Linked DNA regions of Peribacillus sp. FSL E2-0218. Each later gene encodes a partner of the first gene's protein in a complex. Links are inferred from orthologs where the notes say so. Each region holds a gene or a part of one and is shown on either strand. Other genes may lie near its edges. The genes, in order: pfkA and rny.

Region 1 (3,330 bases):
TCAATGACTTCATCGAGTTTCATGGTGACCGTTATTATGGGGACGATGAGGCGATTGTCGCTGGCATCGCCCAGTTCGATGGGCGGTCCGTGACCGTCATCGGTCATCAGCGCGGCAAGGATACGAAGGAGAATATCCGTCGTAACTTTGGCATGCCCCATCCAGAGGGCTATCGAAAAGCGCTGCGCTTGATGAAACAGGCGGAAAAATTCAATCGGCCGATCATTTGCTTCATCGACACGAAGGGAGCATTCCCTGGGAAGGCTGCAGAAGAACGCGGTCAAAGCGAAGCCATTGCTAAAAACCTTTTTGAAATGGCCGGGCTGAAGGTGCCGGTCATCAGCATCGTCATCGGCGAAGGCGGAAGTGGCGGTGCCTTGGCACTTGGAGTTGGAGATCGGATTTTCATGCTTGAGAATTCAACATACTCGGTCATTTCTCCTGAAGGGGCTGCTGCGTTATTATGGAAGGATGCTTCCCAGGCTAAAAGAGCTGCTGAATCGATGCAGATTACGGCTCCTGACCTGAATCGCTTAGGGGTCATCGATGAAATCATCCCGGAAGTAAAAGGCGGCGCCCACCGGAATGCAAATGTTCAGGCAGAAGCCATAAAGGAAACCTTGAAACGTTCATTTAATGAGCTCCTCCCATTGAAAAGTGAAGATCTCATCAACCAACGTTACATGAAATTCAAGAAAATCGGTGAATATGAATTCGCAAAACAATCTGAGGGGAAACCTGAGGACGTAAAACAGCATTCATAAACATCTGTAAAGGAAAAAACGTGCTGCCTGGGGCAACACGTTTTTTCAGCCTTTCCAACGGAGTGGTACGTCGGTGGCCAACCCTAAAGCTATGATTGTATGAAGAATGTAAAGATTTGCGCCATATTACTTCAATTTCTGAACAGAATCGGTTAGTCTAATAACATCAAGTGACCATAAGTTGAAATAGTTACTGCTTATTGAAGCTTGAAAAAGGGTACAATGGTATATAAGGGCTTAAATTTGATTAGTGTTGTAGAGAGGTGACATTTATGAAAAGAATAGGTGTATTGACAAGCGGAGGAGATTCTCCAGGCATGAATGCGGCAGTCCGAGCGGTTGTCCGGAAAGCCATTTTTCATGAAATGGAGGTCTTTGGGATTTATCATGGCTATCAGGGGCTGATTAATGGGGATATAAGGCAGCTTGAACTTGGATCTGTCGGTGATATCATCCATCGCGGGGGTACGATGCTACATACAGCTCGCTGTCTCGATTTCAAGACAGAGGAGGGCCAGCTAAAGGGAATAGAACAATTGAATAAATTTGGGATCGAGGGCCTTGTCGTAATAGGCGGCGATGGTTCTTACATGGGAGCCAAGGCATTGACTGAAAGGGGCTTTCCTTGTATAGGGGTTCCAGGAACGATTGATAATGACATACCTGGGACAGACTTTACGATCGGCTTCGATACGGCTCTGAATACCGTCATTGATGCCATCGATAAAATCCGTGATACGGCGACTTCTCATGAACGCACTTATGTCGTTGAAGTAATGGGAAGAAATGCTGGGGATATCGCACTTTGGGCCGGACTGGCCGGAGGGGCGGAAACGATCCTTTGCCCGGAGTATGATTACGATATGGATGATTTGGTCGGGAAGTTGAATCGCGGGCATGAACGCGGCAAAAAACATAGTATCATCATCGTTGCGGAAGGTGTCGGGAGTGCTGTCGATGTTTCCAGGAAAATTGAGGAAAAGGCAGGAGTCGAAACACGCGTGACGGTTCTTGGCCATGTTCAGCGGGGCGGATCTCCTTCCGCAAACGACCGTGTCCTGGCAAGCAGACTCGGTGCCAGAGCCGTGGAATTGCTTTTGGAGGGCAAAGGGGGCCGGGCTGTCGGGATAGAACAGAATCGACTTGTCGACCATGGTATCATCGATGTCCTAGGTAAACAGCATACAATCGACAAGAAAATGTATGATTTATCGTCCGAACTATCCATCTAGGCAATCAGTATCGTCCAATGAACAGATTGAAGAATTCCGTAAAAAAGTAGAGACACATTACACTACGCCCCTGTCTCCATAAGTTGGACAGGCGGCGAGTTTTCAAGGAGGAGCACACCATGCGAAAAACCAAGATTGTTTGTACGATCGGCCCCGCAAGTGAAAGCATCGAAAAGCTGGTTCAATTAATAGAAGCGGGGATGAATGTGGCTAGGCTTAACTTTTCTCATGGCAATCATGAAGAACATGCCGCCAGAATCAGCAACATAAGGGAAGCTAGCGAAAAATCAGGGAAACAGGTAGCGATCCTGCTGGACACAAAAGGACCTGAAATACGCACCAATAACATGGAGAACGATTCCATGGAGCTAGTAGCCGGTAACGAAGTCATCATTTCCATGACGGAAGTGCTTGGAACGCCAGAGAAATTTTCCATTACTTATGAAGGACTTCTTCATGATGTCCACACCGGATCGAAAATCCTGTTGGATGATGGATTGATCGGTCTTGAAGTATTGAAGATTGATGAAGCAAGAAAAGAAATCCATACAAAAATATTGAATAGCGGTACCCTGAAGAACAAAAAAGGTGTCAATGTGCCGGGTGTCTCGGTCAATCTGCCAGGCATCACGGAAAAAGACGAACAGGATATCTTGTTTGGGATAGGACAGGGTATCGATTTTGTCGCGGCATCATTTGTACGGAGAGCCTCCGACGTCCTTGAAGTGCGTGAATTACTGCAGCAAAATGGAGCGGAGCATATTCAAATCATCCCTAAAATCGAAAACCAGGAAGGCGTCGACCGTCTTGATGAAATCCTCGAAGTTTCAGATGGCTTGATGGTGGCTCGCGGAGACTTGGGTGTGGAAATTCCTGCTGAAGAAGTGCCGCTAGTCCAAAAGCAAATGATCAAAAAGTGCAACAACGCCGGAAAACCGGTCATTACGGCTACACAAATGCTTGATTCCATGCAGCGTAACCCAAGGCCGACACGGGCTGAAGCAAGTGACGTCGCCAACGCCATCTTTGATGGAACGGATGCCATCATGCTGTCAGGAGAAACAGCTGCGGGAACTTATCCTGTAGAAGCGGTGCAAACGATGCACAACATAGCATCACGTGCTGAATCAGCGCTTAATTATCGGGATATATTATCAATCAGAAGTAAAGTGAACCGTCATAATGTCACGGATGCCATCGGTCAGTCGGTTGCCCATACTGCACTTAATCTTAATGCCGGAGCGATCATCACGCCTACCGAAAGCGGTCATACGGCAAGGATGATTTCTAAATATCGCCCTAAAGCACCAATCATTGCGGTTACGTCCAATGAC
Region 2 (3,249 bases), 1.9 Mb from region 1 along the record:
CGTCGGTAATAAAACCAAAATCAAAGTGGTGAAAAACAAAGTTGCGCCGCCATTCCGCCAAGCGGAAGTTGATATCATGTATGGTCAAGGTATTTCGCAGGAAGGTGAAATCATTGATATGGGTGCAGAGCTTGATATCGTCCTTAAAAGCGGTTCGTGGTATTCATACAACGAAGAGCGTGTTGGACAAGGACGGGAAAACGCGAAGATGTTCTTGAAAGAAAATCAAGATATCGCTCTGGAGATTTCTCAGAAAATCAGGGATCATTATAATCTTGATGGAGAGCATGAGCTGCCGCCAGAGGAAGCGGAAGATGAACATTTTGAATTACTTGATTAATGGTAGGAAAAGGCCTAAGCTTATTTGCTTGGGCCTTTTCTATAAATATTATGAAATGAAAAGTGCGAAATTTTCAGCGAATTCAATGGCTGGAAAACAGAATTGCCGTCTCCTTCCATGAAGAATGTAGCACTTTCCGGTGGTGAATATTTAAGAAAACTTGAATAATCATTGATACATAAGGGACAAACGCTTGACAATGAAAATTCTCAACTATACAATTAATATGTATATTTTACAATTTTTCAAACTAAAATTTTGAAAATTAAGTGCTGTATATTGAATTTATGTGCAATGTACTTGCCGACAGTTCAACATTTTATGTAAAAAGTTCATAGCAAGGGGAGGTGAAACGATGGAACCCATGACAATCATCTTCACTTTGCTTGGCCTAATCGTCGGTGCAGTTGTTGGTTATTTTATTCACAAATCAAAATTTGAGAGTAAAATAGCAGGGGCAAAGGGCTCTGCAGAACACATCCTTGAGGATGCAAAACGTGAAGCGGACGCACTTAAGAAAGAAGCCTTGTTGGAAGCAAAAGATGAAATTCATAAAATTCGTTCAGATTCTGATCGGGAATCCCGTGAAAGAAGGAATGAATTACAAAAACAAGAAAATCGGTTATTGCAAAGAGAAGAGAATCTGGACCGTAAGGATGATACGTTAGACAAACGTGAAAACCTTTTGGAGAAAAAAGAAGATTCTCTAAACCAAAGACAACAGCATATTGAAGAGATGGAAAGCAAAGTGGACGAGACGGTTCGTAAGCAGCAAACAGAGCTTGAACGTGTTTCAGGTTTAACTCGTGAAGAAGCTAAAGCAATCATTATAGACCGAATGGAAAACGAGCTGGCTCACGATGTAGCGCTTATGATTAAAGAAAGTGATACCCGTGCCAAAGAAGAAGCTGATAAAAAAGCAAAAGAAGTTCTTTCTCTTGCCATTCAGCGTTGTGCGGCTGATCATGTTGCAGAAACCACCGTTTCTGTAGTGAATCTTCCAAATGATGAAATGAAAGGACGGATAATCGGACGTGAAGGACGAAATATCCGGACGCTAGAAACGCTAACAGGTATTGACCTTATTATTGATGATACTCCTGAAGCTGTCATTTTATCTGGATTTGATCCAATTAGACGTGAAACGGCACGCTTGGCTCTTGAAAAACTTGTTCAGGACGGACGGATCCATCCGGCTCGAATTGAAGAAATGGTAGACAAAGCAAGACGTGAGGTAGATGAACATATTCGTGAAATTGGTGAACAAACAACTTTCGAGGTTGGCGTTCACGGTCTCCATCCAGACCTTATCAAAATACTGGGACGTTTGAAGTTCCGTACAAGTTACGGACAAAACGTGCTTAAGCATTCCATTGAAGTGGCCCAGCTTTCAGGGTTGCTGGCTGCTGAGCTTGGAGAGGATGAAGTCCTTGCCCGTCGTGCCGGTTTATTGCATGATATCGGGAAAGCGATCGATCATGAAGTGGAAGGCAGCCACGTTGAAATAGGCGTGGAATTGGCAACTAAGTATAAAGAGCATCCTACTGTCATTAACAGCATCGCTTCACATCATGGCGATACGGAGCCAACTTCCATTATTTCAGTGCTTGTTGCAGCCGCTGATGCTTTATCAGCTGCAAGGCCGGGCGCTAGAAGTGAAACACTTGAAAATTACATTAGAAGACTTGAAAAGCTTGAGGAGATTTCCGAATCCTACGATGGAGTGGAAAAATCATTTGCGATTCAAGCCGGGCGCGAAGTGCGGATTCTAGTGAAACCAGAGCAAATAGATGATCTTTCGGCCCATCGACTCGCACGTGATATCCGCAAACGGATTGAAGAAGAGCTCGATTACCCAGGTCATATAAAAGTCACGGTCATCCGTGAAACAAGAGCAGTCGAATACGCTAAATAAAAGTCGTTAAAGAAAAAGCGAAGAGGGGGAAACCTCTTCGCTTTTTCTTGTTTTTAACAGGTAACGGCTCCGATATTCATCCGATATTATGTTACAATACATACTTGATATTCTTATCACGAGAAATGTGAATCTAGAAAGGGTTTTACAATGAAACTGCTATTTATTGGAGATGTCGTAGGGTCTCTAGGCCGTGAAATGGTTCAAGAATACCTTCCGAAATTAAAGGAAAAGCATCGGCCGCATATTACGGTCATCAATGGGGAAAATGCGGCAAGTGGCCGTGGAATCACGGAAAAGATTTACCGAAACTTTTTAGAGTGGGGCGCACAGGCGGTGACAATGGGAAACCATACATGGGATAATCGCGATATATTCAATTTCATTGATGATGCGAAATATCTCGTCCGTCCAGCAAACTTTCCTGACGGTGCACCGGGAGAAGGAATGAAATTTTTAAAATGGAACCAGCAGGAAATTGCGGTCATCAATTTACAAGCCAGGACATTCATGCCGGATTTAGATTGTCCATTCAAAAAAGCGGAGGAGCTTGTGGCGATGGCGCAAAAAAGGACACCCATCATCTTTGTTGATTTTCATGGTGAAGCAACAAGCGAAAAGCAGGCTATGGGGTGGTTCCTTGATGGCAAAGTTACAGCCGTTGCCGGAACGCATACACACGTTCAGACTGCCGATAACCGCATATTGCCTGCGGGAACTGCTTACATATCGGATGTGGGCATGACAGGGCCGTATGATGGTGTCCTTGGCATGGAAAGAGGCGCGGTGCTCCAACGGTTCCTGACAAGCCTTCCTGTCCGTTTCGAGGTGCCTAAGGAGGGCAGGACCCTATTAAGTGCGATCCTTTTGGAAATCGATGACAAAACCGGTAAGGCAAAAAAAATAGATAGGATCCTCATTAATGAGGATCATCCCTTTTATCATTGATTGATTAAATGAGGTGGATGGACAGTCAAATGCTGTCCATCCATTT

What was found.
Region 2: pfkA (region 1) and rny share a complex: the UniProt entries of both Bacillus subtilis proteins name them as parts of the possible RNA degradosome complex. The link is inferred for Peribacillus sp. FSL E2-0218 from one-to-one orthologs.

Annotation. Positions count from the first base shown.
Region 1 is NZ_CP150304.1:3,656,183-3,659,512, reverse strand. The notes cover bases 18-3,016. They hold pfkA (6-phosphofructokinase), read left to right. Parts: upstream 18-1,036; coding sequence 1,037-1,996; downstream 1,997-3,016. Other genes in these bases: pyk (pyruvate kinase), read left to right, coding at 2,116-3,016; accA (acetyl-CoA carboxylase carboxyl transferase subunit alpha), read left to right, coding at 18-764. Also shown: more of accA, read left to right, coding at 1-17; more of pyk, read left to right, coding at 3,017-3,330. UniProt on the Bacillus subtilis protein: Catalyzes the phosphorylation of D-fructose 6-phosphate to fructose 1,6-bisphosphate by ATP, the first committing step of glycolysis.
Region 2 is NZ_CP150304.1:1,791,538-1,794,786, forward strand. The notes cover bases 58-2,975. They hold rny (ribonuclease Y), read left to right. Parts: upstream 58-695; coding sequence 696-2,255; downstream 2,256-2,975. Other genes in these bases: recA (recombinase RecA), read left to right, coding at 58-340; MHI53_RS08650 (TIGR00282 family metallophosphoesterase), read left to right, coding at 2,406-2,975. Outside these bases: more of recA, read left to right, coding at 1-57; more of MHI53_RS08650, read left to right, coding at 2,976-3,203. UniProt on the Bacillus subtilis protein: Endoribonuclease that initiates mRNA decay. Initiates the decay of all SAM-dependent riboswitches, such as yitJ riboswitch. Involved in processing of the gapA operon mRNA, it cleaves between cggR and gapA.